2 regions of the Streptomyces sp. NPDC059092 genome follow, and region 1 is predicted to be linked to the other one. Evidence: riboswitches for the same ligand, from Rfam matches in the RefSeq annotation. Region 1 holds a riboswitch; the other holds the start of a gene.
What was found. A riboswitch is a leader RNA that binds a small molecule or an ion and turns the genes downstream of it on or off. The one in region 1 is predicted to bind cyclic di-AMP.
Positions count from the first base shown of each region.

Region 1 (3,193 bases):
CGGTCCCCTACCGGCCTCCGTAGCCCAGTCGGCCGAGGGCGGGTCGCTGCCCGGCGCGGCAGCGGCCAGCCTGGGTGGAGCGCGGTACCGTCCGCAGCCGTCGGCGGACCGGGCAGGAGACGACTGGTGGGGAAGCTCAGGAAGATCGGAGAGCGCCTCGGCGGCAGGAGCAGGCAGGACGCCGACGGCGCCGGCGTCCTGGGTGCGGACGGCGCGGGCTTCTGGACGACGAGCGGGCGCGACCACCGCCGGGACCCCGCCCAGAACCTGGCCCAGGTGGGCGACGCGGCGCCGTACGGACCGCACGGCCCGCACGGGCGGCGCCTCGCCGGGCGCAGGCTCGTCCGGTTCCTGCCCGCGTTGGTGATCATCGGCGGGGTGGTCCTGGATCTGGCGACCCCGGCGCGGGTGACCGGGGCGCCGCTCTTCGCGGCCGCACCGCTGATCGCGGCGCCCTTCTACCCGTTGCTGGGCACCCTGCTGACGGGTCTGGCCTCACTCGTCGCCGAGGCGGCGCTGCGCATCCACACGGACACGCTCTTCTCGGTGGTGTCGTACAGCGAACTGCTGACCGTGCTGCTCGTCTCCGTCCTCGCGCTCTACATCAACGGGGTCGTCAGACGCAGCGGCGAACGGCTGGCCTCCGCACGCATCATCGCCGAGACCGCCCAGCGCGCCGTGCTGCCCAGACCGGCGGAGCGGATCGGCGGGCTGCGGATCGCGGCGCGGTACGAGGCGGCGCAGGAGGGCGCGTTCATCGGCGGCGACCTGTTCGCGGTGCAGGACACGCCGTACGGGGTAAGGCTGGTGGTCGGCGACGTACGGGGGAAGGGGCTGGAGGCGGTCGAGGCGGTCGCCGTGATCATCGGGTCGTTCCGGGAGGCGGCGGAGCAGGAGAGCTCGCTGGAGGGCGTCGCGCAGCGGCTGGAGCGCTCGCTCCTGCGCGAGGGGACGCGGCGGGACGGGCTCGATGTCTTCGAGGGGTTCACCACGGCCGTACTGGCGGAGATCCCGCACGGCGAGGACGTCGTACGGCTCGTCAACCGGGGCCATCCCGAGCCGCTGCTGATGTGCCACGACGGAGCCGTGACGATGCTGGCGGCGCAGGACCCCGCGCTGCCCCTCGGCATGAGTGAGCTGGGCGCGTGGCCGGACCGGGCGGAGCAGTCCGTGTACCCGGACGGCGCGACGCTGCTCTTCTACACGGACGGGCTCACCGAGGCGCGCGACACCCAGGGGGTCTTCTACGTTCCGCGCGAGCGGCTCGACGGGCGGATCTTCCAGGGGCCCGACGAGATGCTCCAGGCGCTGATCGACGACGTACGGCGGCACACGGGCGGCGGCAGTCAGGACGACATGGCGCTGCTGGCGGTCAGCCGGCCCGGGGAGGGGGAGCCGGAGCGGCGCAGGACGATGCCGATCGTCACCTGACGGGCTCCACGGCCTCACCGGTTCGCGGCTTCACGACTTCGAGGCTCCGGCTCCGCGGCTCCGCGGCTTCACGATCGCCGGTCACGAACGGTAATCGGTGCGTCTCCCTCCGCATAACATATGACATACCGTCAGGTATGTGTAGTGGATCGATATGCCGGGGGCATCGGTCAACTCGCCCCGATGTGCGTCCTTGTGTCCCGGTACATCCGATGCGAAGTCGTTAACGATCACTGGGAACAGCTTGGAATAACGCCCTGGTCTCTATTAACGTTCGATAACGCAGCGCGGTCGTCCCAGCCGTCGTCAGAGATGGCACCGTGCGTGTGCGCCGAATTCCGCGAGGGAACCGGGGAACCACCAATTGGGGTGAATCGGGAGCTACTTGCCGCCTTGTGCGGCGGGGGGCACCCGTAGGAGACCTTCCTGCTCCGAACCCGTCAGCTAACCCGGTAGGCGAGAAGGAAGGAAAGGAGCACGCCTCAGTGGCGTCCAACCAGCCTGCCCCCACGGCAACGGCGACCTACGCACCCCACTCCTTCGGCAGCGGCGGTGAGAACGAGGCGCCCGGGACCTGGGGGGAGTGGAACCCCACCGAGGAGTCCGTCCGCCCCGTACGCGGCAAGCACCGCGTCGCCAAGCAGCGCAACGGGCTCGCGCGCAGCTCCACCGTCCTCGGCGTCGGCGTCATCGCCGCCGTCGGCGCGGGCGGCATCGCCACCGCCCAGGACAAGCCCGCGGTCTCCATATCCCTGCCCGATGCCATCGCGGACAATCTTCCCGACGCCAAGTCCCTGCCGGGGATGAGCTATCTCAGCTCGGACGACTCCGACTCCGACGTGCTGGCCGGTGAGCCGCTGACCACCGCCGGGCTGACGGCCTCGGACGCGGAACAGGGCGCCACCGACGCCGGCGAGGCGCTGCGCGCCCGCATCCTCCAGCAGGCCGAGCGGCAGCAGACCGAGGCCGACGCGACGCAGCGGGCCGCGGTGCAGGACGCGGCGGCCGAGAAGGCCGCGGCCCAGGCCAAGGCGCGTCAGACGGACGCGCAGGAGAAGATCGAGGCGGCCGAGAAGAAGGCCAAGGCGGAGGCCGAGGCCAAGGCCGAGAAGGAGCGTCTCGCCAAGCTGGCGGCCAGCTACTCGCTCCCCACCTCCTCGTACACCCTCACCTCCTCCTTCGGCCAGTCCGGCTCCCTCTGGTCCTCCGGCTACCACACCGGCCTGGACTTCGCGGCGCCGACGGGCACCCCGATCAAGGCCGTGCACAGCGGCACCGTCAAGTCGGCCGGCTGGTCGGGCTCGTACGGCTACCGCACGGTCCTGGAGCTGGATGACGGTACGGAGATCTGGTACGCGCACCAGTCCTCCCTCTCCGTCAGCGCCGGTCAGAAGGTCTCCACCGGCGAGGTCATCGGCCGCGTCGGCGCGACCGGCAACGTGACCGGGCCGCACCTCCACCTGGAGGTCCACACGTCGGGCGGCACGGGCATCGACCCGATGGCCTGGCTGAACGGCAAGGGCATCAACCCCTGACGCACGTCACCGCCCCCGCCAGGCTTCGCGATTCCGCCCGACCCGTGCCCCCTGTCCAGGCCCCCGTCACCCCGGGAGGTCAGTACTGGCGGTACGGGTTGTAGCCGTCGTAGTCGATGTACGGCGGCGGCACCCGCACCCGGCCGGTGGCCCGCGCCGCGTACGTCAGCGCGGGCCCGGCTATCTCCTTGCGCTCCCACAGGTGGTGCAGCAGCTCCTGCTCGCGC
Region 1 is NZ_JBHZEJ010000074.1:17,635-20,827, forward strand. It holds gene ACFXPL_RS31105 (PP2C family protein-serine/threonine phosphatase) at 268-1,431, shown strand; cyclic di-AMP (ydaO/yuaA leader) riboswitch at 1,751-1,905, shown strand; gene ACFXPL_RS31110 (M23 family metallopeptidase) at 1,917-2,966, shown strand; gene ACFXPL_RS31115 (PrsW family intramembrane metalloprotease) at 3,046-3,193, opposite strand, start outside.

Region 2 (3,193 bases), on a different contig from region 1:
CGTGGTCACGAAGCCCTCCGACTCCAGCGTGCGCAGGGCTTCGCGCACCGGGACGCGGGAGACGCCGTAGCGCCGCGCGAGCTGCTCCTCGGTGAGCCGGCCGCCCCGCTCGAACAGCCCGGAGACGATGTCGTCGCGAATAGCCGTGCATACCGATTGCGCGGGAATGCGCATGTCCGAACCTCCGCCTTAATCCGCGCGAAACGCAGCCGATCGACGCCTGTTCCGTGACTCTATTGCAATCAACGCGAATTTCCGATGGGTGCCCGGAATCCATGGATATCTTTTGGCCAGCCCGGGGCGCCGACGCGCGGAGAAGGCGAAGGCCCCGGCGGGGAGCCGGGGCCTTCGGCGGAAAACGGTGCGCGGGAGGGCGGGGAGCGGTCAGACCGCCACGCCGTGCGTGCGGAGGTACGCGACCGGGTCCATGTCGGAGCCGTAGTCGGCGCTCGTCCTGGCCTCGAAGTGGAGGTGCGGCCCCGTGACGTTGCCGGTGGCGCCCGAGAGGCCGATCTGCTGGCCCGGGGTGACGCTCTGGCCGACCGAGACGCCGATCGAGGAGAGGTGGCCGTACTGGGTGTACGTGCCGTCCGTCATCCTCAGGACGATGTTGTTGCCGTACGAGCCGCCCCAGCCGGCCTCGACGACGGTGCCCGCGCCGGCGGCCACGACCGAGGTGCCGGACGCGGCGCGGAAGTCGACGCCCGAGTGGCTGCCGGAGGACCAGAGGGAGCCGCCGGAGTGGTAGCCGGTGGTGACGTACGAGCCGGCGACGGGGAGCTGGAAGGTGCCCAGCCGCTTGCGCTCCTCGGCGCGCGCGGCACGCTCCCGCTCCTCACGCAGCTCCTTCGCGCGGGCCTCCGCCTTGCGCTCAGCCTCGGCCTTCGCGGCGGCGCGCGCCGCGGCCTCGGCCTTCAGCCGTTCGGCCTTCTCGGCCGCGTGGCGCTGGGCCTCGGCCTGGTCGTCGACCGCGCCGGCGACGGCGTCGCCGATGGCGATGACCTGGGTGAGCCCGGCGTGCGTGGCGGCCTCGGTACCGCTGTCGGCGGCGAGCGCCGGGGAGGCGAGGGAGCCGATGACGCCGGTCGCGGTCAGCGTCGCGAACCCGGCGGCGCTCGCGCCCTTGCAGGTGATGCGGTTCGGGGCGCGGTGCTTCCCGGTGGCACGGGTGAACGCCATGAAGTGGCTGGTCCTTTCCTTCCCTCTCGCCTACCGGGTTAGCTGACGGGTTCGGAGCAGGAAGGTCTCCTACGGACCCCTCCGCGCGGTGTGCTCGCGAAGGCCGTCCGATTCACCCCAGGGACGTGGGTCCCCGGCTCCCCAGGCTCGCGCCTGACGGGGACTCGGCGATGGCTGTCCGGTGCCACTGATGCGGCGCAACGGCGAACAGCCGGACCGACGCTAAGCGGCTCGTCTTTCAATAACCAAACAGACAAGGTTTTTTGTAGCGCACACCACAGGGCAGACAGGCATCCTTTCCACCAAAGGGGACATAAAGCAGAACCCCGGCGACCGCGGTCGCCGGGGTTCCCTCGTCGGACGAATCAGCCTGTGACAACCGTCACTTCACCGATTCCGAGAGCTTCGACGGGCTCCTTGATCTGCGCCGCGTCCCCGACCAGGACGGTGACGAGCCGGTCCTCCGGGAAGGCGTTGACGGCCGCGGCCGTCGCCTCGACGGTGCCCGTCTCGGCCAGCCGCGCGTAGAGCCGCGCCTGGAAGTCGTCCGGGAGGTGCTGCTCGACCTGGTCGGCCAGCGTGGCCGCGACGGAGGCGGCCGTCTCGTACTTCAACGGCGCGACCCCGACCAGGTTCTGCACGGCCACATCGCGCTCGGCGTCCGTGAGCCCTTCGGCCGCGAGGGTGCGCAGCACCGTCCAGAGGTCGTCGAGCGCCGGTCCCGTGGACGCGGTGTCCACGGAGCCGCTGATGGCGAGCATCGCGGCGCCCGTCGCCCCGTCCGGGGAGGACGGCGCGGTGGAGCGCAGCACCTGACCGAAGGCGCGCACGCCGTAGGTGTAGCCCTTCTCCTCGCGCAGGACGCGGTCGAGCCGGGAGGTGAGCGTGCCGCCCAGGCAGTACGCGCCCAGTACCTGCGCGGGCCAGACCCGGTCGTGCCGGTCGGCGCCGATACGGCCGATCAGAAGCTGCGTCTGGACGGCGCCGGGGCGGTCCACGATGACCACCCGGCCGGTGTCGTCGGCCGTGATCGGCGGTACGGGCCGGGGCGCGGCCGTGTCGCCCGTCCAGGCGCCGAGGGTGTCCGCGAGGATCGCGTCCAGGTCGACGCCGGTGAGGTCGCCGACGATGACCGCGGTGGCCGTCGCGGGGCGTACGTGCGCCTCGTAGAAGGCGCGGACGCCCGCGGCGTCGATGCGCTCCACGGTCTCCTCGGTGCCCTGGCGCGGTCGTGACATGCGCAGGGAGGCCGGGAACAGCTCCCTGGAGAGCTGCTTGGCGGCACGGCGGCCCGGGTTGGCGGTCTCGTGCGGGATCTCGTCGAGCCGGTTCCGTACGAGCCGTTCGACCTCGCTGTCCGCGAAGGCGGGGGCGCGCAGCGCCTCGGCGAGCAGGCCGAGCGCCTTGAGCAGCCGGGAGACGGGGACCTCCAGGGAGACCCGCAGGCCCGGGTGGTCCGCGTGCGCGTCGAGGGTGGCGCCGCAGCGCTCCAGCTCGGCGGCGAACTCCTCGGCGCTGTGCTTGTCGGTGCCCTCCGAGAGCGCCCGCGCCATGATCGTGGCGATGCCGTCGAGCCCTTCGGGTTCGGCGTCCAGCGGGGCGTCGAGATTGATCTCGACGGCCACCACCTGCTGGCCCGGGCGGTCGCAGCGCAGCACCGTCAGGCCGTTGCCGAGCGTGGAGCGCTCGGGGGCGGGGAAGGCCCAGGGCCTGGCCTCGCCGGCGGTCGGCCGCGGGTGGAACTCCATGGTCACGGCAGCGTCGGTCACTGGTCCGCCCCCTCGTGCTCGTCGTTCTCGGCGGTGTCGTCGGCGTCCGCGGTGTCGTCGGCGCCGACCGGTTCGTACACCAGCACCGCCCTGTTGTCGGGGCGCAGCCGCGCCGCGGCGACTTCCCTGACCTCGTCCGCGGTGATGTCCAGGACGCGGTCGACGGCGCTCAGCGCGAGCTGCGGGTCGCCGAACAGGACGGCGAACCGGCAGAGTTCGTCGGCGCGGCCGGCGACCGTGCCGAG
Region 2 is NZ_JBHZEJ010000106.1:15,446-18,638, reverse strand. It holds gene ACFXPL_RS35410 (GntR family transcriptional regulator) at 1-174, opposite strand, end outside; gene ACFXPL_RS35405 (M23 family metallopeptidase) at 385-1,179, opposite strand; cyclic di-AMP (ydaO/yuaA leader) riboswitch at 1,192-1,359, opposite strand; gene ACFXPL_RS35400 (M16 family metallopeptidase) at 1,545-2,948, opposite strand; gene ACFXPL_RS35395 (M16 family metallopeptidase) at 2,945-3,193, opposite strand, start outside.
Region 2: linked by a shared signal. The riboswitch ahead of ACFXPL_RS35405 (M23 family metallopeptidase) and the one ahead of ACFXPL_RS31110 (M23 family metallopeptidase) in region 1 are both predicted to bind cyclic di-AMP.